One region of the Shewanella donghaensis genome, then DNA from elsewhere that is predicted to be linked to it. Evidence: predicted binding sites of a transcription regulator. Region 1 holds the regulator's gene; each other region holds the start of a gene.
What was found. The regulator MetJ, encoded in region 1, represses methionine synthesis genes. The targets are predictions, from matches to a motif close to TAGACGTCTAGACGTCTA.
Positions count from the first base shown of each region.

Region 2: a site for MetJ is predicted at 2,741-2,758, ahead of serA (phosphoglycerate dehydrogenase). Genes of this name have one in related genera too.
Region 3: a site for MetJ is predicted at 3,986-4,003, ahead of msrA (peptide-methionine (S)-S-oxide reductase MsrA). Genes of this name have one in related genera too.
Region 4: a site for MetJ is predicted at 3,610-3,627, ahead of metH (methionine synthase). Genes of this name have one in related genera too.

Region 1 covers NZ_CP041783.1:3,932,415-3,938,646, forward strand. Annotated here, with positions in the region: gene FPK91_RS16815 (SDR family oxidoreductase) at 27-746, opposite strand; gene FPK91_RS16820 (LysR substrate-binding domain-containing protein) at 883-1,788, shown strand; gene traF (conjugal transfer protein TraF) at 1,924-3,114, shown strand; gene FPK91_RS16830 (sulfite exporter TauE/SafE family protein) at 3,179-3,919, opposite strand; gene metJ (met regulon transcriptional regulator MetJ) at 4,048-4,362, opposite strand; gene metB (cystathionine gamma-synthase) at 4,569-5,729, shown strand; gene FPK91_RS16845 (bifunctional aspartate kinase/homoserine dehydrogenase II) at 5,789-6,232, shown strand, end outside.
Region 2 covers NZ_CP041783.1:4,058,671-4,064,902, reverse strand. Annotated here, with positions in the region: gene FPK91_RS17335 (YgjV family protein) at 204-443, opposite strand; gene FPK91_RS17330 (PaaI family thioesterase) at 492-944, opposite strand; gene FPK91_RS17325 (helix-turn-helix transcriptional regulator) at 1,193-1,858, opposite strand; gene FPK91_RS17320 (DUF2238 domain-containing protein) at 2,087-2,692, opposite strand; gene serA (phosphoglycerate dehydrogenase) at 2,844-4,073, shown strand; gene ygfZ (tRNA-modifying protein YgfZ) at 4,248-5,213, shown strand; gene FPK91_RS17305 (response regulator) at 5,345-6,232, opposite strand, start outside.
Region 3 covers NZ_CP041783.1:756,318-762,549, forward strand. Annotated here, with positions in the region: gene FPK91_RS03155 (dihydrolipoyllysine-residue acetyltransferase) at 1-492, opposite strand, end outside; gene FPK91_RS03160 (alpha-ketoacid dehydrogenase subunit beta) at 502-1,479, opposite strand; gene FPK91_RS03165 (thiamine pyrophosphate-dependent dehydrogenase E1 component subunit alpha) at 1,482-2,660, opposite strand; gene astE (succinylglutamate desuccinylase) at 2,810-3,841, opposite strand; gene msrA (peptide-methionine (S)-S-oxide reductase MsrA) at 4,016-4,495, shown strand; gene trxB (thioredoxin-disulfide reductase) at 4,652-5,605, shown strand; gene FPK91_RS03185 (GNAT family N-acetyltransferase) at 5,806-6,232, opposite strand, start outside.
Region 4 covers NZ_CP041783.1:2,106,390-2,112,621, forward strand. Annotated here, with positions in the region: gene cobT (nicotinate-nucleotide--dimethylbenzimidazole phosphoribosyltransferase) at 1-239, opposite strand, end outside; gene FPK91_RS09065 (FecCD family ABC transporter permease) at 265-1,407, opposite strand; gene FPK91_RS09070 (ABC transporter ATP-binding protein) at 1,404-2,300, opposite strand; cobalamin riboswitch at 2,437-2,614, opposite strand; gene FPK91_RS09075 (histidine phosphatase family protein) at 2,809-3,519, opposite strand; gene metH (methionine synthase) at 3,818-6,232, shown strand, end outside.

The DNA of each region.
Region 1 (6,232 bases):
GGTACTTATCGAGACTCGATGTACTTTTAAGGTTGTTGGCGTGTTGGTGCTAATACAATTTCTCTTACACAAACATTTTGCGGCATTTCAAAGGCAAATACTGCCGCATCAGCAACCGCAGTTGGCTCGATAACGCCGCCCATGAATTCTTTCCAATCTTGATAGCCTGCTTTAATTTCTTCATTAGTTGTGTGGCTAAGCAGTGCTGTTTCAACGGCGCCGGGTGCGATAGTGACCATACGTACATCATCCATAGCGACTTCTTCGCGGATATTTTCAGTTAGCGCATGAACAGCAAACTTACTGGCACAATAAGCTGCGTGGTTAGGGAATGTTTTACGCCCTGCAATAGAGCTTACATTGATGATAGTGCCTGTTTTACGGGCCTTCATATCAGCAAGAACAGCATGAATGCCATTAAGCACGCCCATAACATTGATGTTGAGCATTTGGCTCCATTCTGCAGGATCTTGCACATCAGCTTGTCCAAGTAACATAACACCAGCGTTATTAATCAGGCAGCCAACAGTACCAAACTTTGCTTCAGCAGTCGCAATCGCAGCTTTCATTGCTGCAGCATCAGTAACATCTACACTGATAGATAAACTGTTTGGTAAGTTAAGTGCTTGCATTGGCTCAACGCGACGAGCAAGTAAAAGTAGTGGGTGACCTTTAGCGCTAAATGCGTTCGCCATAGCGGCACCGATACCTGATGATGCGCCAGTAATGACAACAAGTGATTTCATGATTTTTACCTCGTTCGTTAAGTTGTGCCCATTATAGGTATTACTTTATTGTTGATATATAATCCACAAAGAACATCATTGTTTACCTGTGACTCCTAATATCTTTTGATGAAGACACACAAAAATAGAAATTATTATGAACTTAGATATAAATTTGATTGATATCAGAGCCTTTGTGGTGATTGCCGAGCAGGGCAACTTTACCCAAGCGGCGCAAGTATTAGGCTGTTCAAGGTCGCATTTATCAAAGCAGTTACTGAGTTTAGAAAAGTTTCTTGGAGTTAGCCTTATCATTAGGACAACCAGAACTCAGCGTTTAACAGAACAAGGCGAACAGTTACTGACTCAATGTCAGCAAGCGTTGGAACAGATCGATCAAGTGGTCGCAATGGCATTGGATAGCGCCGAAAAACTACAAGGTAATATTCACATTAACTGTGTAGGTGGAGTCATTGGTGAAGATATCCTTGTTCAGTTAGTTAATGACTTTATTAAGCAATATCCAGACATCACCATCGATCTTGATTTTAGTAGCCAACGAGTAGATTTAATTGAAGGGCATTTCGATATTGTATTCAGAATGGGGCAACTCGCTGATTCTAGCTTAGTAGGGCGAAAGCTCATGGATATTGAAAATAGAACTCTAGTATCGCCACACTATTTAGCTAAGCATGGTCAGCCAATACATCCTAGCGAACTAAATCAGCATTCGTGTATCACTGGTTCAATTAACCATTGGCGCTTTAACCATAAGCATGACGATCTGAATGTAGAGGTTGCGATCAAAGGCGGTTTTAAGTGTAAAAATGGCCGAGCAATGAAAGCCAGTGCGTTGGCCGGAAATGGCATAGTACGTTTGCCATATTTATACTGTCCAGATGAAATTAATACCGGTGAACTCGTTGATGTTTTTAGTGATTGGCATATTCCCGATACGCCATTTTATATGCTTTATCACAAAGATAAATTTCAACCGGAAAGACTGAAAAAATTTATCCAATTTACCATGGACAATTTTAAACGCTATCTACCTGATTCATAGCTTATTCACTGAATAAACCACTTGAAATTCAGATTTGTTAGCACTTAGGAAACGCTAAATACTGATGCTATCAAGTCACGTTTTTATTTTTATCGACTATCTTTAATTAGATAACAAAAATGAAAATGGTGAATAATGAGATCAATAGCGCTACTGGTGTTTTCACTGCTGTTTGCGATAAGTTCGCAAGCTAGCCAGCTTTATTTTGAAGCTCGCAGTAATAGCATGGGCGGCACTGGTGTGGCATCTTCAAATCGTGAAGGTGCAAGTTTTATTAATCCTGCTTTACTTGCCATATATGCCCCCAAGACTAATAAATTCTCCCTGCTTTTACCCGTTGTTGGCGTTGAACTTGATGATAGTGATGAGATGGTCGATAAATTTGATTCACTGCAAGACTCATATGATGGATTAGAAAGTGCGATTAACGGCAGCGATACTGATAATATCGAGCGTTATAGAGACGACTTAGTTACTGACTTAACCTCACTCAAAGGCAGTACCGCAAGTTTTTCTGCTGGTGTTGGTGCAGCATTAGTTATTCCCACTCAAACAGTACCAATGGCGATATTTTATAAGAGCTATATCGATGGCGTTGGTGTAGCTGATATTGCTCAGTCAGATATTGATATACTCAGTAGTTTAGACCCTAGTAACCCTCCTACCGATATTGCCGATTTAGATTCTCAAGGTATTGTCTTAGCTGGCGCAGTTACTGATTTTGGTGTCGCATTAAGTTTCCCTCTTTCAATCGTCAACTTGCCAGTAACAATCGGTGTGTCGCCAAAACTTCAGCGTATTGATACCTATCATTATACGGCTAATGCCAATAACTTTGATGCCGATGACTTTGATGATGATCGATATCGAAATGATGAGAGTATGTTTAATCTAGATTTAGGTGTCGCCTGGCAACCCACGGATAGTTTAACGGTCGGTTTATCAGCAAGAAATCTCATCAGTAATACGGTCACCACAGAGGAAGCACAAGGGCGTAAATTTGAATACCGCATAGAACCTCTTGTGACAGCAGGGGTGGCATATGATTGGTCTAGAGCTACTCTTACGGCAGATATTGATCTTGTGGATCAAACTCGCTTCACTGATTTTGATTCCGTTCAATTTTTACGGGTGGGTGGTGAGGTTAAGGCAACCAGCTGGCTATCATTAAGGATGGGCTATCGTCATGACTTAAAAGATAACAGCGTCGATGTATATTCATTCGGTACTGGATTTGCTATTGGGCAAGCGTTTAAGCTCGATATGACTGGTAGTTATGGCGAAGATGCTATAGGGGCTGTGTTACAAACCTCTTATCATTTTTAATGCGTAATGCTAACTTTCTATCTCGTTCTCCCTTTCCCATTCCAAAGATTGCTCATAGCTAATGTTAACCCACAGATAATTCCACTAACGACTTCACTGTAAGAATTAAAGCGCTAAAGCTACAAAGTACCAGTGTGGCGGTACGTGTCTTATTCTTGTCAACTCTATTGGTTAACTTACCAGCGACGATATTACCTAAAATCACAGAAGGTAAAAGCATTAGGGATAACCAGATATGCTTTTGTTCAACTAATCCTGCAATTACCAAGATCACCATCGCAATCATTGAACTAAATACAAAAAATATCGAAAGTGCCGCTCTAAATTGTGGCGCATCTTTGCCAGCTAATAGAATGGCTAATGGTGGTCCACCAATGGCGGCAATATTGCCAAAAATTCCTGACAATACCCCTGCAATAAATAACGTTATGCGGTTAACTGGTGCGGTTATTTTATAAAGGCTGAGAATAACGGCAGTAGCAACAATAAAGGCAATCGCTAAGCCTAGGATGGCTTGCGGAGCAAACAGTAATAATCCAGCACCGAGAAAACCACCGGGTACTCGACCCAGTAACGCATATTGCAGTCCATTGAACTGTAATGCAGTTCGTTCTCTGAGTAAGGTCATTAAGGCTATTGAAAAGCCCATCGCAATAACAGGGACTGGCACTAACTGGGGGTCGATAATATATAAGATTGGGCTGGCAACAACCGCTAACCCAAAACCGATTAAGCCTTGGGTTAATGCGCCTATAAAAATGATAACCGATGCAAGCATCAAGGTTTGCGGATCGATAAATTCCATTGTCGACTCTTTAGGCGCAATACTGCTAACTTTTTATGTTAGCAGTATCAGATTGGCTGTATGAGATTAATCATGGTGCTTGATTAAGTACGCAGACTGATTGGAAGAGTGAACTACCAGACTATGGCTTAATCTAAATCTTCCCACTCAATACCCATGCTATCCATTATGGCTTTTGCTTCTGATGGAATGCTATCAGGGCCTTCTTTAGATAAGTCATCATCATTAGGCAATGGTTGACCTGTGTATGCATGTAGAAATGCTTCACATAAAAGTTCACTATTAGTTGCATGACGCAAGTTATTTACCTGGCGGCGGGTACGTTCATCAGTAAGCACTTTTAATACTTTTAAAGGAATGGATACCGTGATTTTTTTTACTTGTTCATTTTTTTTGCCATGCTCGGCATATGGGCTGATATAGTCGCCATTCCATTCAGTCATTAACTCACCTTTATACGATAGATTCGTGGCAGATTTTAACTGCTAATTAATTACAGTCAAATTATTGCTGCTATTCTATAACGAATACAAATAGATTTCTTTATGTTTAGACGTCTAAACGGCTGATTTGTGTTGACGATGTGACTCAGCTTAGGTACATTTAGCCATCTAGACATCTCTTTGGTGCTATTTTTCAGGAGTTTACAATGAGCAAACATCGCGCAGCGACGCTAGCAGTTCGTCAAGGTATCGAAACTGATACGCAATATGGCGCAGTAGTCCCGCCGATTTACCTATCAACAAATTACTCTTTTGATGGGCATAAGAATCCTAGAGAGTTTGACTATAGTCGCTCAGGAAACCCGACACGATGCGTGTTAGGCGAAGCTATTGCCAAACTTGAAAATGGTGCAACTGGTGTTGTGACATGTACAGGTATGGCTGCTATTACTCTGGTCACTAGTTTGTTAGGTCCTAATGACTTATTGGTTGTACCCCATGATTGTTATGGTGGTAGTTACCGTTTGTTCACAAATCTTGCCAACAAAGGTCAGTTTAAATTATTGGTAGTTGATCAAACTGATGAGCAAGCATTAAGTGAAGCCATCGCACAAAAACCTAAAATGGTGTGGCTAGAAACACCCTCTAATCCATTACTTCGTGTTGTGGATATCAAATCCATCGTTGAACAAAGCCATAACGTCGATGCGTTAGTGGTAGTCGATAACACCTTTTTATCGCCAATTTTACAGCAGCCATTAGAACTTGGCGCTGATATCGTAATGCATTCAACTACCAAATATATTAATGGTCATAGTGATGTTGTTGGCGGCGCTGTGGTAGCAAAAGATCCTGAGTTAGGTGAGTTACTGCATTGGTGGTCAAACACACTTGGGCTAACGGGTTCGGCATTCGACAGTTACCTGACTTTGCGCGGTATTCGTACTTTGGCTGTACGTATTCGAGAGCACCAAATAAATGCACAACGTGTCATTGAAGTGCTTCAGGCCAGTGATGTTGTCGAAAAAGTGTATTATCCGGGATTAAAAGACCACCCAGGTCACGATATTGCCGCTAAGCAACAAAAAGGCTTCGGCGCTATGTTAAGTTTCGAGCTTAAAGGCGGCGAAGACGAAGTGGTAGCATTTTTAAGTGCACTGTCTATTTTCAGTGTGGCTGAAAGCTTGGGCGGAGTGGAAAGCTTAGTTGCCGTACCAGCGACTATGACCCATAGAGCAATGGCGCCTGAAGCGCGTTATGAAGCTGGTATTAAAGATACTTTATTGCGATTATCTGTCGGCATTGAAGATGCTGAAGACTTGGTTGCAGATATTCAAGTTGGTTTAGCTGCAGTCGCTGCACTTTAAGTTAATCTTGCCTGATTGTTTAATCATCAGGCTGGTATAAGTTGTTTAAGGAGTTAGAAATGACCCGCAGTCATTTACATAAATTTGGTGGTTCAAGTCTTGCTGATGCAGATTGCTATCGCCGCGTTGCCCATATTTTACTGACCCATGGCAACAGTGATGATTTAGTCGTGGTGTCAGCTGCGGGAAAAAGCACTAACTTTTTATATAAATTACTCTCATTAAAAGAAAATGGCGACCTGTGGCAAGAAGAGCTACAAGTTCTAGTTAGTTATCAGCAAAACCTCATTGAACAATTGTTATCTAATGAGCAAGCACGTGACTTACGTGAACGCTTATCGACAGATAAGTCACAGCTGATTAGTTTATTGTCGCTAGAGCAAAGAAACAAATTTCAATTAAACCATGTGCTCAGTTTTGGTGAGCGTTGGTCAGCAAGATTAATGGCAGCCTTGTTAAGAGAATCTGGCGTTGCAGCTGCTAACATTGATGCTTGCTCTATT
Region 2 (6,232 bases), 130 kb from region 1:
AAATTGTGCTTGAAACATTTCTATTAAAGGGCGATTTTTACGTAGAGTACTTTCGACTTAATGGCGCTTTGTTCGTAGAGCTTCCTCTGTCGATTAATAGCCCTATTGGATACAAAAAAAGCCAAATGATGGTATCACTTGGCTTTCTATATACAACAGCTATTAAGCTGTAATGAGCGATATTAGCTTCCCTCAGACTTGAACTATGTCTTAACTTCTGGCTCTTTATAAAGTTTTACTAAATAGTAAATATCGATTAATACAATAAAAAAGTTAACCAGCGCAACCGGTAACGCATCAATCGCTAAACCGTAAGCCACAAAAAGTGCTGCACCGATTAGATTCCACCAGCGTAACTTTTTAATGTTTGACATCATCAATGAAATCGCGACAACAACCGACGCTAAATAACCGACCCATTCCCATATTGTTGCAGTTTCCATACAATATCCTTGTAATTAACTTCTTAAGTCAGTGTAGTAAAATTTTAGTTATTTAGCCGTTGTTTTTCGTGCAACCACTGCAGCAGTCATCCGTGAGATACAACAAAGTTCACCAGCACTATTTTTAATTAATACTTCCCAAACTGAGCTACGTTTACCGATATGAACCGGTTTAGCCGTTGCAACTAATTCGCCATTACGTGACGCCTTTAAATGATTGGCGTTGATCTCTTGGCCAACACAGTAAAAATTATTGAAATCAACCACAAAATTGGCAGCGTAACTGGCAACAGTTTCAGCAAGAGCAACATTAGCGCCGCCATGAACGATTCCCAACGGGTTATGAACAGCAGGATCCGCTGGCATTGTTGCGACCATATAATCATTACCGATTTCGGTAATTTTTATCCCAAGGGTTTTCATTAACGTCCCTTTTCCATGGATACCAGAATCCATTTTGGCACAATCTTCAAGAGTCACTTCTCTAAACCAAATACTCATTAATTACGTCCTATAATTTCTAATAAGATCAGTCTACTGCCAAGCAATTTAACTTTAAAGTTTTTCCATAAAAGTTTTCCATAAAAAAAGGGATGGCAAGCCATCCCTTTTAAAACACATTTAACTGTCCCGTCCTGAGATAAGTTGACACTTTGGAGACTTATCTCAGGACGGGACACATCCATACATATAAAAGGGAGCTTATGCTCCCTTTTATATGTATCTAATTAGGCTTACGTAAATTTACCTTATGCAAACTCAAAGTGAGCATGATAAGTCTGCGCCCAACGTAATAACTCCACACGATTTCGTGATTGTGTTTTACGGAAAATAGATGAGATATGCGCTTTTACCGTATGTTCACTAATACAAAGTCGATGAGCAATTTCTTTATTTCTAGCACCGCTTGAAACAAGCTGAATAATCGTTCTTTCTCGATTCGTCAGCATTTGTAACATCGCGACGGTATCTGGTGGAATTTCAGTGTTTGCATCTAGCTTCTGCACTAAACGGCGGAATATTTTACTGATCAATGGACGGTCATACCAAAGCTCATCCGCAACCATCTTACGCAGACCTGTTAACATTAAATCCATACGCTGATCCGCATAGAGTAAGCCCCTTACACCTAATAAAAGTGCAGATTCTTGATCCAGTGAACCTCGCTCTACTTGATAAAGTGCAACGGGCACATGATTCACTAAACGAGAAACAAGCAATGGTATTCCTTTGCTGTCTAAAGCGGCGCCCTTTTGCGCGATAAAATAGAAACAGTTAGCATTTTTCTCAACTTCAAGTTCACTCGCATGTTTAACAGTGCGGGTTTTTAGGCCTATAGATTCTGCGAGAATGGCCAGATGGCAAGGTGCTGCAATTTGATGTAAGAAGACTAATTCATCTATATTCGAATTCATTACTTTTCTCCCTGAAAAGTATCCTTTAACTCTCGAGTAAACGAGTTTCTTCCTGAAAAACTAATAACATATCAATAACAATATGCAATAATAGTATATTTAAACTAGTCCATAAGGGATTTTTATCATTCTAAAGTATTAATTCGTAAATTAATTCCACTTGAATCATATATTCATAGCACATAACATCAGACGATATTAGCTTTTTACAGTTTAAAAAACTTAACTTTACATACTTTTAAGTGATGCTAACTGCTTATTATGCCACTTAGTGAGCAATACTAATGCACTAATACCACCCAAGAGCGCCATAAACATATCTGACTGCGTATCCCAAATATAGCCTTGGGTACCTAAAAATGCTTCAGCGTCTTCACCCGTGCCTATCGCAACCCACCATTCGATCAATTCGTAGAAAGCAGAAAATGCCAGCACAAAGCATACCGATAGGAACTGACACCAATAGCCAGGCTGCAAAACGTGATTCCTTAACATCACTTCCCTAGCAAGTATCACCGGAATAAAGCCTTGTGCAATATGACCGACTTTGTCGTAGTTATTACGATCACTGCCCATGACTTCTGCTAACCAATCAAACCAAGGCACTTCAGCATAAGTGTATTTAGCCCCGACCATAAGAACACAGCAATGTACCAAAATTAATATGTATGCCATCGGTGTTAACGGAAATTTCTTGCGTGTAAGAATGAGTATTGGCAAAGCAATAAGTGCAGGAAGTGCCTCTAACCACCAAGTAAACATATCTTTAGGAGAACTAACAGACCAAAGCAGCACTGCGGCGAAAATCACAACCCATATAATTTTCTTATTCAAACTAAATTCCTCTTAGATGATATTGTTCTAGAATTAGAATATAAACTTTAGCCATCTAGCCCTCTACAATGGCAAAAAAAAATGCTATTTTGGTTGGGCATTAATATCAGCATAACATAAGCATAACTATTGATAAGAGGGTACCCATATCATGGCGAAACACTCGCTTGACAAGGATAAGATAAAAATCCTGCTGTTGGAGGGCGTCCACCAAACTGCAGTCGATGTACTAAAGCGCGCCGGTTACACTAATATTGAATACCACAAAGCGTCTCTTCCTGAAGATGAATTGTTGCGTTCGATTAAAGATGCACACTTTGTTGGCTTACGCTCCCGCACTCAATTAACTGCTGAAGTGTTAAATCATGCTGAGAAATTAGTCGCTGTGGGTTGTTTCTGTATTGGTACAAACCAAGTCGATATTGCCGCCGCAGAGAAATTAGGTGTTCCCGTTTTCAACGCGCCATTTTCTAATACTCGAAGTGTTGCAGAGCTCGTGCTTGGTGAAATAATCATGCTGATGCGTGGTATTCCTCAACGTAATGCACACGCACATCGTGGTGGTTGGTTAAAAAGTGCCAGTGGCAGCTATGAAGTACGCGGTAAAACCTTAGGGGTAATTGGTTACGGCCATATTGGAACCCAATTAGGTATTTTGGCTGAAACCCTCGGCATGCGTGTTGTCTTTTTCGATATAGAAGACAAACTCCCATTAGGGAATGCCAGTCAAATTCACTCAATGGAAACCCTATTGAATGAAGCTGACGTCATCAGCTTACACGTGCCTGAAACAGCACAGACTAAGAATATGATTGGTGCGACTGAATTTGCACAGATGCGAGCTAAAAGCATCTTTATTAATGCATCTCGCGGAACCGTTGTTGATATTGATGCACTTTCTGATGCATTAAAATCAGGTCACCTTGCTGGCGCTGCAATTGATGTATTCCCAGTTGAGCCTAAGTCGAATGATGACGAATTTATTAGCCCGCTTCGAGGCCAAGACAACGTCATTATTACCCCGCATATTGGTGGTAGTACAGCTGAAGCTCAAGAGAATATCGGTATTGAAGTAGCAGGTAAACTTGCTAAATATTCTGATAATGGTTCAACGGTCTCAGCAGTAAACTTCCCTGAAGTCTCTTTACCTCAACATAAAGGCACTTCACGCTTATTGCATGTTCACCATAACCGTCCTGGTGTGTTGATCAAGATTAACCAAGCATTTTCAGAAAAAGGCATTAACATTGCAGCTCAATACCTGCAAACGACTGCTGAAATTGGTTACGTAGTCATGGAAGTTAATTCTAACCAAGCTGAACAGGCTTTGGGTGAATTAAAAGCTATTGAAGGTACCATTCGTACCCGTGTATTGTTTTAATCAACAGTCTAGCTAAACGGCCATCCTATAACGATTTATCGTTACGGTTATCTAGCGCTTAAATTGTGAACTAAAGCTATCTTCATTCAAATGAAGATAGCTTTTTCTTTTGAGCGTTAATGAATTCCGTTACACTCAAAGCCTATCTTTGTTGCTCACCTTAGGGATCATTTTATGACACTCGCAACCACTCAACCTCATTGGGATTACTTAGCCTCGACACCTGACCTACTTGTTTCAAACTTAACCCATTTAGGATTAATTGAAATCACCGGTGAGCAAGGCAAGACTTTTATCCATGGTCAAGTCACTACAGACATCGTTTCATTGACTGAAGCTCAATGGCGCTGGGGTGCTCATTGCGACCCTAAAGGAAAAATGATTGCTAGCTTCAGAACCTATACTATCGCTGATAGCCTATTTGTATTAATGCCGGCCGCTGTATTACCCTTAAGCTTGGCTTCATGGCAAAAATACGCTGTATTTAGTAAAGCTGAACTCACTGACATTAGCGCTAATCAAGTTATTTTAGGCTTCGCTGGCACAAAGGCTGCTGATTTTATTGAGCAACAGTTCGGTCAAATTAGCGAAGAAGTCACCCATATCGATGCCAGTATTATTTTAAAAGATGGCGACCGATTTATGGTTATTTCATCTTCAGAAAAAGCGCAGCAATTAGTTACGGCATCAACGCAACCACTTACCAGTAGCCAACCTTGGCAGGCATTAGAAATTTTATCGGGCTACGCTAATATCGACGACAAGCACAGCAGTGAGTTTGTACCTCAGATGTGTAATTTACAGGCTGTTAACGGCATCAGCTTTGAAAAAGGCTGTTACATGGGTCAGGAGACTATTGCGAGAATGAAGTATCGCGGTGGTAATAAGCGAGCACTGTATATTGTATCGGGTAGCGCTTCTGAAAAAGTGAGTAGTGATACGCAATTAGAACTAGTTACTGATGACGGCTTTTTACGTGCTGGTAAGGTACTTGAATCTGTCGAGCATAATGGTCAGGTTCTTATGACAGCGGTATTGGCAAATGATACCCAAGCTGATGCGAAATTAAGAGTTAAAGATGATTGCCAAAGTGAACTTATTATTGTGCAGTTGCCTTATTCATTAGAAGAAAAAACTTAATACCCATTTGTAAAAATGGTGTAAAAATGGTACAAAAAAAAGGCTGAAAAGATTGTTTATTTCTTTTCAGCCTTTTCGTTTCAAGAAGCCTTTTCATTTAAAAAAAGCTTTAAAGTTAGACAAAAACAAACTTAAAATGTCTCTTCATTTTCTGACTTAATTCGTTTCACGTCTTCTAAAACCGATTTAAACCTTTCAACTAGTTTAGGGTCAAAGTGCTTACCTGATTCACTATCAATAAGTGCGATGGTGTCTTCGACACTCCAAGCCTTCTTGTAAGGTCTTGCTGAGGTCAACGCATCAAACACATCTGCAATAGCAATAATGCGACCTTCTACTGGAATGTCATCGCCGGATATTCCATAAGGGTAGCCAGAACCATCCCACTTTTCGTGATGACTAATGGCAATGCGTTTAGCCATTTGCAATAAGGGATCGTCATGATCGCCAATAATTTCAGCCCCTATCGATGCATGCAGTTGCATTTCTTGCCACTCATCAGCATCTAATTTTCCGGGTTTTCTCAAAATAGAATCTGGGGTGCCTATTTTGCCAATATCATGCATTGGTGCAGCGTTATAGAGTAATTCGCAAAATGTTGGTGTGAAGCCAGCCGCTAAAGCTAATAAACGCGCATAATGGCTCATGCGTATAACATGTAACCCTGTTTCATTATCTTTATATTCTGCAGCTCGACCTAAACGACGAATAATTTCAAAACGCGTATCGTTCAGCTCTTTCGTTCTCAGTGCAACTTGTGATTCAAGTAACCTTTTCTGATCGTACAAACTTAAATGGGTTTTCACCCGCGCTTGCACCACTGCGGGGCTCACAGGCTTGGTAATATAATCCACGGCCCCTAACGCAAATCCTTTTGTTTCATCTTCAGAGTCAGCCAGTGCAGTAACAAAAATAACTGGTATATGACAGGTTAACGGTTCGCTCTTAAGCTTTTTACACACTTCGTAGCCATTCATCCCCGGCATCATCACGTCAAGTAATATGAGATCCGGCGATGC
Region 3 (6,232 bases), 1.7 Mb from region 1:
TTTAATCGCAGGGATTTGAACAAGGGCTTTATCAGTCATAACATCAGCAATGGGTTGGTCTTCAACAACCATCTCACCTTCTTCGACTAGCCAATCAACAAGTTCACACTCTACTATCCCTTCACCAATATCAGGCAAAAGAAATTCTTCAATCGTTTTACCAGCAACAGCTTTAGTTTCAACAGAAGCTGTATCAGTTTCAGTTGTTGCAATATGTTCTGCTGCATCATTAGTTGTTTCAACAGCTACTACACCGTCAATTTCAACGGCATAAAGCGGTGCATGCACTTTGGCAATTTCACCTTTTGCATAATAAAGCTTAGTAATCACGCCACCATGTGGTGCAGGAATCTGAACTAATGCTTTATCAGTCATCACATCAGCTATGGGTTGATCTTCAACAACTACATCGCCTTCTTTGACCATCCAATCCACTAGTTCACATTCAACAACGCCTTCACCAATGTCAGGCAAAATAAAATCTTTTATCATATCTTGCTCCTAGTAATTCACTGATGCTTTTATGGCTTCGAATGTTTTTAATTCATCAGGCATATATTCTTTTTCATGGATCAACGGATAAGGCGTATCAAGACCACAAACACGACTTATTGGAGACTCAAGGCTTAAGAAGCATTCTTGCTGTATGGTTGCCGCTATTTCACCGGCAAAGCCTCCCGTTAACGGCGCTTCATGGTTTATTAATAAACGACCCGTTTTCTTAACTGAAGCTGCAACGGTTTCTATATCCCAAGGCGATAGAGTACGTAAATCGATAATCTCTGATGAAATACCTTCTTTTTCAGCCATTACAGCCGCTTTTTCAAGGATTTCCATTTGAGCGCCCCAACCTAGTAACGTAATGTCGGTACCAGATTTAACCACCTCAGCCTTACCTATTTCGATTTCGTAATCACCAGCAGGAACTTCGCCAACAGATGCACGATAAAGTCGCTTAGGCTCAAAGAATATAATTGGGTTAGGATCGCGAATAGCTGCGAGTAACAAACCTTTCGCTTGTTCAGGGTTTCTTGGAATAATGACTTTCAGACCAGGAGTTTGGGTAAAATAAGCTTCAGGTGATTGAGAATGATAATGACCACCCGCAATACCGCCGCCATATGGCGTTCTGAAAGTTAACCCACCAACGTCAAATTGATTACCACTACGGTAGCGGAACTTAGCCGATTCGTTTACGATTTGATCGAATGCAGGAAAGATATAATCAGCAAATTGAATTTCAGCAACGGCTGTCATCCCATTTGACGCTAAACCATTCGCAAAACCAGCAATGCCCTGTTCTGTTAAAGGGGTATTGAAACAACGATCACGGCCAAATTTCTCTTGGAGTCCTGACGTAGCACGGAAAACTCCACCAAAGTGTCCAACATCTTCACCAAATACAACCATGTTTTTATCAGCTTGCATAGCGATTGATAAAGCATCATTGATGGCGTGTAACATATTCATTTCTGCCACGACTAGATTCTCCCTGCACTTTTTGGATACGACTTCGGATATTTTTTAATGTGTTGTTTTAGATCCGCTAATTGTTTCTCTAAAGCTGGTGTCGGTTTATCCAATACATCAGTGATTAATAAATCAATATGTGGCAACGGTACTTTCTCAGCAACTTTCACTGCATTAAGCACTTCTTCACGGTATTTCTCATATGCTGAAGCATCGTCTTTTTCGTTTAGCCAATCTTTATTGATCATCCAAAGTTTGAAGCGTTTAACTGGGTCATGTTGCTCCCACTTGGCTTCTTCTTCTTTTGAACGATAACCTGAAGGATCATCAGATGATGAATGCGCACCTAAACGATATGTCATCGCTTCAATAAGTACTGGGGCGTTATGTTCTAATGCATGAGCACGCGCTTGTTGGGTCGCAGCAAGGACTGCAAGCATGTCATTACCGTCAACACGTATAGTATGCATGCCGTAACCAACGCCGCGACTTGCAATACCATTACCTGCAAATTGCTCTTCAGTCGGTGTGGAAATAGCATAACCATTATTACGACAAAAAAAGATGGTTGGAGATTTCAATACCGCAGCCATATTAAGACCAGCATGGAAATCCCCCTCTGATGCAGCGCCTTCACCAAAATAACAAATGGCAACATTCCGTTTGCCTTGTAATTTAAAAGCGTGTGCAACACCGGTAGCTTGTGGTATTTGAGTCGCAAGTGGCGATGAAATAGTCTGGTAATTTAATTCTTTACTACCGTAATGAATTGGCATCTGTCTGCCTTTACCTAAATCCTTTTCATTGCTGAACATTTGATTCATAAATTGTTCAGTCGTAAAGCCACGGTAACGCAGTGATGCATGCTCTCTATACTGAGCCAAGATAACATCGCCATCATCTAATGCAGCGGTACTGCCAATGATTGATGCTTCTTCACCAGTACAAGTCATATAAAAACTGATACGGCCTTGTCTTTGTGCGCTTAGCATACGCTCATCTAATACTCGGGTGAAAACACAAGTATCATGAATACGTTCAGCCAAGGCTTTATCAATAACGGGCATAACGGCATTTTCGTAAGTAGTGCCATCTGCTTGCAAAATTTTTAAAATCGGAATGTGCAATGAAGCTTTGTCTAAGAAGCTGACACGATGCACTGTTTCATTAGTCAGTGTTGCGTTGCTCATATTGTGCTCTTGTTATTTATAGCTTTAAAAATTAAAGCGTAATTATTATATGCGAACGAACATTACGTTAACGTAAACTTTCTATCAACCAATGTTCATTCCACTGAGTGAATAACCTGTCATATAAAATGTATATTTAGCTTTACAATTTATTGGATGTATTCATTAGGCGCTGGTACTAAGCATAGTACTGTACGTTGCCCTACTGGTACATTTTCATTCGGAAAAACGATAGCTTCATACGGATGTGATACACAAATACTGGTACCACCCTCAGTTGCCAAGACATGCCCCTGGTCAAATCCTGAAAAATTAACCGTTGATTTATCAAAAGTAAATTTAAAATCGTCAAAGTGTTTGTTAATAGAGCGAGACACTTTATATAAATGCAGTTTATCTTTATCCAATGGCGCTACGTTAACGTTTTGCTCAGTGATTAGCTGTAATAACATGGTCTTAGTATTAGCAAACTTAGCCATATCATTTTCGCCAAAAGGCATCACTTTTCCTAGTTCAACGGTAAACGCATCTGCTTTGAATTGTTCTGATGAATAATAGCTAAAAGTAGTGGTAGGTTCATGATGGAATAAAATTGTATCAACATCACATCCAGCTAAGAACATAATTTGATCGGCACTAAAGCTACGACCAGGCCTGTAGGGATATATCGCAAACTTTTCATGTTTAGATGGTTTGATTGCAGTGTGTAAATCATAGTGAATACGTTGCGAATGCTCATTATCTAGAAAAAAGTCGGCTACATATTGCTCTAATTGTTTAGCTCGAACCCTTTCCTTATTACATAAGCCTTCACCAGCAGAATGAGCACCACTGAACAAACGATTCATATTTTCTTCTACAAAACGTGTTTGCGTCAGTATGGACTCAGGGTTACCTATCAAAAATAAAACTCTCTGCTTAGCTACAATTGTTTCACTTAATAACTGATTAATCAGTTCATTACAGATTTCAATTGGCGCAGTTTCATTACCATGAATGGCACAGGACAAAACGATATCCTTAGTCGACCCCTTAGCAGGATTAAAACTAATGACACCGTTATCTAAAATATTGACTGTGGTTTGATTCGAAAGGACGAAGGAGTGGCTTACTACCTTGTTATTGATGTTATCTATGGTAAAAGCTAGAAAATCTTTATCATTCATTAGTTTTTGAAACACGCTGACTCCTTGAATGCGGCATTAAAAATTGAATGGTATCAAACGATAGCTAGATTCTACCACATCTGGGGGAAGCTAACGTTAAGTAACATTTAACAGACTGTAAATCTTTACTTGCATTTTTTTTGGTATCCAATATAATTTTAGCCATCTAGACTTCTTTACGGATAATTTATGACTATAGCAACTTTTGGTGCAGGCTGTTTTTGGGGCGTTGAGCATTTCTTCAGACAAGTAAACGGTGTTGTTGCAGCAGAATGTGGTTATATGGGTGGTAACGATAAGTACCAAACTTATGAACAAGTCAAAGCTGGCGCTACAGGTCATGCTGAAGTCGTACAAATTGAATATGATGAGACTGTTGTTAGTTACGATGAGTTATTAACTGTTTTTTGGCAAAATCACAATCCAACCACGTTGAACATGCAAGGTGCTGATATCGGTAATCAATATCGCAGTACTATATTTACACATGACGACGCTCAAAAAGAGATTGCACAACAGTCTAAACTTGCACTTACAAAAAGTGGCAAGTGGGGATCGAAACTTATAGTCACTGAAATAACTTCAGTGCAAACTTTTCATCCGGCTGAAGAATATCACCAAAATTATTTACAAAAGAATGACTTACCTAGTTGCCATATCAGTTTTTAACACTAGAAAGCACCAACAATCCTGTTGTTGGTGTGTTTTATGTACATAATCGATTACCTCAATCTATATCTTAGTGCTAACTGCGCTTTACCCCACTCTGTAAATTCCCTACAATCCATTCAAATTGCTTAAGGCATGTAACGGAGAAATACAAAAATGAGTCAAGCTCGTCATATTAACCTACTAATTTTAGGTTCTGGCCCTGCTGGTTATACAGCAGCTGTTTACGCAGCACGTGCTAATTTAAAGCCTGTTATGATTACAGGTATGCAACAAGGTGGTCAACTTACTACGACCACTGAAGTTGAAAACTGGCCTGGTGATGCGAATGATTTAACCGGTCCAGCATTAATGGCAAGAATGCAGGAACATGCTGAAAAATTTGATACCGAAATTATCTTTGATCACATCAATGAAGTTGATTTTAGTCAACGTCCTTATCGTTTAAAAGGCGATAATGGCGAATTCACTTGTGATGCATTGATTATTGCAACGGGTGCTTCAGCTAAGTACCTAGGCTTGCCTTCTGAAGAAGCATTTATGGGACGTGGCGTATCTGCATGTGCGACATGTGATGGTTTCTTTTATCGTAACCAGAAAGTGGCTGTTGTTGGTGGTGGTAATACCGCAGTGGAAGAAGCGCTTTATTTAAGTAACATCGCTTCTGAAGTGCATCTAATTCATCGCCGTGACTCTTTCCGCTCTGAAAAGATTCTTATTAATCGCCTAATGGATAAAGTTGCCAACGGTAATATCATCCTTCACCTAGATCAAACGCTAGAAGAAGTTGTTGGTGATAACATGGGTGTTAATGGCTTAAAAATGAAGAGCACGAAAGACGACTCTATCTCTGATTTAGACGTTGCTGGAGTATTCATTGCAATCGGTCACAGCCCGAATACAGGGATTTTCGCAGACCAACTTGATATGAATTACGGTTATATTACTGTAAACAGCGGTCTTCAAGGTAACGCGACTCAAACCAGTATTGAAGGTATTTATGCCTGTGGTGATGTAATGGATCAGCATTATCGTCAAGCGATTACATCAGCAGGTTCTGGTTGTATGGCTGCGTTAGATGCAGAACGTTACTTAGACGCACAAAAGTAAATTCGTCAGTTTGTAATCAACTAGGTTACACACAGTGAGCTAGTAACGAGAAGCCATCCATTATTGTGATGGCTTTTTTATGGTTTGTATTTTATCTATTTAATATACAAGGTTATAAAAAGTTTGGTTCAGTTGTTAATTATGCCTAAAGTTCAGCATAAACAACTAAAGCTAGCAAACGGGAGCTAGCTGACATGATACTAAGTCCTGATAACTTCCATGCTGTATAAAACAACTTCCGCATCACCGACTACATCAGGATGCTGTTGTTTATTAATGAACTGCATACCCAATTTTTTCATTATATTAATTGAGCCTACATTGTTTTCATCAGCAATCGCTGAAAACTTTACGACATCAAGTTGATGTTTAATTAATAAATCAATTATTGCTTTAGCACTTTCTGTAGCAAAGCCTTGGCCCCAAGCAGATTTCTTAAACCGCCAGCCAATTTCAAGATTATCAAACTCTGGTGTTTCTGTAAAAAATCCCATAGGGCGAATCAAGACCCAACCTACGAAATTGTCCCTGTCATCAGCATGCCCTTGTATGTTTTTATTAAATACTTTCCATAAGCCCCAACCTTTAACTGGCTTTAAATAACTCTTCAATCGTGGGATATAAATA
Region 4 (6,232 bases), 1.8 Mb from region 1:
TCGCCCGCAAACACCAGCATAGCGGGTTTGTTAATGCTCAACTTATGCTTATTCATATTGAACTTAGGTTTAATGCTGGAGCTGTTTTTCATATCGGCTTGCTGAGTAAGCTGAACCTGAGCAATCTGTTTTGCTAGCCCTTCCAGTAAACCTAATGCACCTAATGGCTTGGTTTTTTGATCGATACGCTGCTGTATTTGTTCATCGTGAATATGACTGACTGGATCTACTGCAAACATCTATAACTCTCCAAAAACTGCAACTTCATCGACGATGACGTAATACAAAAAGAAAAAATACACTACCAATAGCCGCAGTAATAATGCCTACGGGCAACTCTTGATTACCTAATAAACAACGCGCCAACACATCAATCCACACCATAAATAAACCGCCTACTAATGCGGTCATCATGATGGGTTGTTGCCCTGGATATAATAATCTGACTGTATGCGGGATCATCAAGCCGACAAAACCAATGCCACCACAACTTGCCACTAAGGTAGCGGTTATCAATGAACACAGGATCAACATGGCCAAGCGGATTTTTACAACGTTAACCCCTAAAGAATGAGCCGTTTCATCGCCTGTTTGAATCGCCACCACCTGACGTTTAAACGCTAAAATAATTAAAATGCTACACGACACCACCACGGACGGAATGATTAACCCTCCCCAACTGGCTTTTGCAAAACTACCAAGACTCCAAAACAACACTGAAGCCGCCGCCTGGGGGCTGGAGAAATACAATACCAAGCTGGTTAATGCACCAAACATAAAGGAGGTCGCAACCCCAGATAACAACATTCGCTCGACTTGACTTGTACGCCCAAAACCTGACAGCCCAAGTACCAATAACACTGACAGACTCGATCCTATAAATGCGCCCACAGGCAAACTTAAAGAAGACCAAGACCACCATGCATCGTTAGTCATTATTCCAGAACGTAGAATCGCACTGGCAAGGTGACTGCTCGATTCTGATAACCACTGCTGAACTAAACCTTGGCTACCAAAAAAACTCAGCACTAATACTGCGCCAAAAGATGCCCCAGAACTAATACCAAATAAATACGGATCAGCCAAAGGGTTACGTGTGACAGTTTGTAATACACTCCCTGCTAACGCTAAGCCCGCGCCCGCAACAAAAGCTAATATAATTCGAGGAAAGCGCAGCTCAAATACAATGCGCTGTGTTAGTGAATCAGTTTCATCTGCGCCAAATGCCATATTTGAAAATAAGCTCATAACTTGATCAAAGCTAATGTTAGCTGCGCCATAGCTGGCGGCCGCAATAGGAGTAATCAATGTCACTAATGCGGTAACAAACAATAAAAGTTTATGTTTAAAACTAATACGAGTTTTAGTTGATGTAGTCACTTGATGAGAGGAAGTCGTGGATATCATTTATCAGCCTCATCGTTTGATTGCGATGAGTCGTCAACTTGCGATGAGTTTTTAGCTGATTTGGACTGGGATTCACTCGCACAAATCTCCCCATGAGCCGTCATAACATGATGACTTTCATAACCATAAAAGTAAGTGATCAAAGGTTTACCATGTTGCGGGTGACGGGATATCTGACAACAAACATCAAATACCTCTCCTAGAATTTTTTCGGTTAACACTTCATCTGGTAGGCCTTGGGCGATACATTTGCCTTTATCAAGTAACAGCAATCTATCGCACACAGCGCTGGCTAAATTAAGATCATGAATAGAGGCAATGACACTGATGTCGAGTTGTCTGACTAACTCAAGAATCTGAATCTGATAACGAATATCTAAATGATTAGTCGGCTCATCCAAGATTAACAACTGTGGTTTTTGCACGATGGCACGTGCAATTAAAGCCCGCTGTTTTTCACCGCCGGATAACAACTCATATTGCTGAGTAGCTTTATGTTCAAGGCCCACTTTAGCAAGCGCCTTGGCTATATCGTCTCTGTCCGCTTGGGTGTTAGTTTCAAATAAACCTTTATGGGGCGTTAAACCCATAGCCACTAATTGCTCAGTGGTCATATCAAAAAAATGCGGGGATTCTTGCTGAACAACGGCAACCTTGGTCGCTAATTGCTTATGAGAAAAGCGATTAATATTCTGGCCAAATAATTTGATAATGCCAGCATCTTGGGTGATATAGCGATACAGGCAGCGCAGTAAACTTGATTTACCCGCACCGTTTGGGCCAATTAGCCCTAACATCTCACCGTGCTGAACGGCAAAACTGACTTGGGAAAGAATGTCATTGTCTTCGACAGACCAACTGACTTGGTCGACACTTAATGCTGCAGGATTCAAAATAAAAAACCTGTCGGTGTGCACAAAGACATATACCGAGCGTGACAAATGCCAAAGCTCGCTGGGTATGTTGTTAAAACTGTCACTATATCTAACTCCGCCTGAGTTACCCGCTCAAGTTGTTGGGTGCTGCACTGCAGCAAGAAAAATTAAGCTAGGTATCTGACTTAATTACATCTACCACTTATCAAAAAGTAACAGCATGTAATTTTACAGTTGCGGGTACAGTTCGAGCTAAATAGCATTTACGGCTACATCTCGATTCCCTATTCATTCACCTGAACACATTGTTTAGCTCTAAATGTCGTTATTCACTATCAGCTAATAACCTGTCACGATTAACTATAGCGATAAAAATCAACATTAACGTCACTAAAACGATGCATATGCGGATAAATTGACTTAATTTTATACTTTAATAGCACTCAAAAAATGCAGTTAACATTGTACGATATATCTGTCTGTCTTAATTCGGTTTTTTCGACTGAATTTTAGCGATTGGTTAAAATTAACTCGACCAGTTTAAACGATATACAGGTTTATTATGCTTATCGTCAGTCTCTGACCAAAATACATCAATCGATACCGTTGCGGCGTAATCAAGATTAAATTGCGCATAAAGGGCTTTGCAGCGAGTAACACCTAAAACCAAACTAATGATATGACGCATTACACCGCCGTGTGTTACCACTAGGGCAGCACAGGGCTGATTGCTCTGTTCGCCCTGTTCGCCCAGTTCGCTCAGATCATCAAGCTCTGTAGCATCATAAAGCTGCTCAGTGATTAGCTCAAAAGCACTAGCAACACGCCGCTCAAAATCAGCCATTAATTCTGCTTCTGGTAAAGCGTTATCCCAAGGGTTGTCCCAATAAGCATCCAGTTCAGCGGCATGGTGCTGATAAAGCTCATCAAAGCCTTTGCCGTCCCACAATCCAAAATCAATTTCCTGTAATTCAGACATCAGCTTGGGTTTTAATGTCAGGCTACAGTCTACTTGATTCAATTGTTGTGACAGTTCATCAGCAAAAACGCGGCATCGAATGAGAGGAGAGCTATAAATATTAAGAAAAGGTAAATAACCTAGCAAGCCCAGCTTCGCTGCACTTTGGTGCATATTACAAAAGCCTAAATCGCTTAAAGACACGTCCGTTTTGCCGCGTAAAATACTGCCACCTTCACATTGCCCATGGCGTAACAATATTATCTTAGCTTGTTTCATCGCAGCGAACTCCATCAGCATATTCGTTTATTATCAATTTGCTCATCTATAAGTAACGGACTTGCTCTTATAAACATTTAAAGCGTATTATGGACGTCTATACGTTTAAATGTCCAAACAAAATATTTAAGATGAATTTTATAGTAGGGGATTTTTCATTATTCTCCCCTTTTAAAGCATAAATAAAGGTATGCTTATTTCGTCCTAAAGTGATAAACAACCCTCTAGTGACTGCAGTTAACCAGCAATTTAGCAGTTTGTTAAGTTACTAGAATAAAAGCAATTAAGGTAATACGTTATGGCGAAGTCGACTTCCTACAGTCAGGTACTTGAACAACTTACAAATACGCTTAAACAGCGCATTGTTATTCTCGATGGTGCCATGGGCACAATGATTCAAGACTACAAAATGGAAGAAGAAGATTATCGCGGTGAACGCTTTAAAGATTGGCATTGTGACGTAAAAGGTAATAATGACATGTTGGTACTAAGCCAACGTCAAATCATTAAAGACATCCACACTAAATACATGTTGGCAGGCGCCGACATTATTGAAACCAACACCTTTAATGCGACTACCATCGCCATGGCCGATTACGACATGCAAGCCCTGTCGGCTGAAATCAACTTTGAAGGGGCTAAAGTTGCCCGCGAAGCTGCTGATGAAGTAGAAGCACAAACTGGCATTAAGCGTTACGTTGCAGGCGTGCTTGGCCCAACTAACCGCACCTGTTCTATCAGCCCCGATGTTAACGATCCAAGCTTTCGTAATGTCAGTTTTGATGAGTTAGTCGAAGCCTATGTTGAATCAACCACCGCATTAATTAACGGCGGCGCTGATATCATCATGGTTGAAACCATCTTTGATACCTTAAATGCCAAAGCGTCATTATTTGCTATTGAAACCGTATTCGACACCCTTGGCGATCGCCTTCCCGTGATGATTTCTGGCACCATTACCGATGCATCAGGCCGAACACTTACCGGACAAACCACCGAAGGTTTTTACAATTCTCTGCGACACATTAAGCCATTATCAATCGGGCTTAACTGTGCATTAGGGCCAAAAGAGCTGCGTCCTTACGTTGAAGAGCTATCCCGTATTGCTGAATGCTTTGTGTCAGCGCATCCCAATGCTGGCCTGCCAAACGAATTTGGTGGCTATGATGAAACCCCAGAAGAAATGGCCGAAGTCATAACTGACTGGGCCGAAGAAGGCATGCTCAACATTGTTGGCGGTTGTTGTGGTAGCACCCCTGCGCACATTAGCGCCATACGTGACGCGGTGATCAAATATGATGCCCGCACCATTCCAGACATCCCAGTAGCGTGTCGCCTATCCGGCCTTGAGCCGTTAACCATTGATGGCAACTCACTGTTTGTGAACGTCGGCGAACGTGCCAACGTAACTGGCTCAGCCAAGTTCCTGCGTTTAATCAAAGAAGAAAAGTTTGAAGAAGCCTTAGATGTAGTGCGTGAGCAAGTTGAAAACGGCGCGCAAATCATCGACGTCAACATGGATGAAGGCATGCTAGATGGCGCTGAGTCGATGACGAAGTTCTTGAACTTAATTGCCTCAGAGCCTGATATTTCCCGTGTCCCTATCATGATCGACTCATCAAAATGGGAAGTGATTGAAGCGGGCCTTAAGTGCGTGCAAGGTAAATCCATCGTTAACTCTATTTCGATGAAAGAAGGCGAAGAAGCCTTTATCAAGCAAGCCACCTTAGTTAAACGCTATGGCGCCGCTGCCATTGTGATGGCGTTTGATGAAGACGGCCAAGCCGATACTCGAAAGCGCAAAACCGAAATTTGTACTCGTGCTTATCGCCTACTGGTTGATGTAGTTGGCTTCCCACCAGAAGACATCATTTTCGACCCCAACATCTTTGCCATCGCCACCGGTATTGACGAGCACGACAACTATGCCGTCGACTTTATCGAATCCATAAAAGACATCAAATCGACCCTGCCTTATGCGATGATTTCAGGTGGTGTATCAAACGTCTCGTTCTCGTTCCGTGGTAACAACCCAGTGCGAGAAGCCATCCATGCGGTGTTTTTATACCATGCGATTCAAGCCGGTATGGACATGGGGATTGTCAATGCTGGCCAGTTAGCCATTTACGATGACATTGACCCTGACTTAAAACAAAAAGTCGAAAACGTAGTACAAAACCTGCCTTGCCCAGTGGCTGACTCGACCAATACCGAACAGTTACTCGATGTTGCAGAGCGCTTTCGTGGTGACGGTAAACAAGTGGCTAAAAAAGAAGATTTAGCTTGGCGCAGCTGGCCTGTGGAGCAGCGACTTTCACACGCATTAGTGAAAGGCATTACCGAATTTATTGACCAAGACACCGAAGAAGCACGCCTGTTAGCCACCAGACCACTGGATGTGATTGAAGGCTCGTTAATGAACGGCATGAATGTGGTTGGCGACTTATTTGGCGCCGGTAAAATGTTCCTGCCGCAAGTAGTTAAATCAGCGCGAGTGATGAAAAAAGCGGTTGCCTACTTAAACCCATATATTGAAAAAGAAAAAGTCGAAGGCCAATCTAACGGCAAAATCTTGATGGTCACAGTAAAAGGTGACGTCCATGATATTGGTAAAAACATTGTCGGCGTAGTGCTGGCGTGTAACGGCTACGAGGTAATCGATTTAGGTGTAATGGTACCCGTTGATAAAATCATTGAAGTCGCCGTGGCTGAA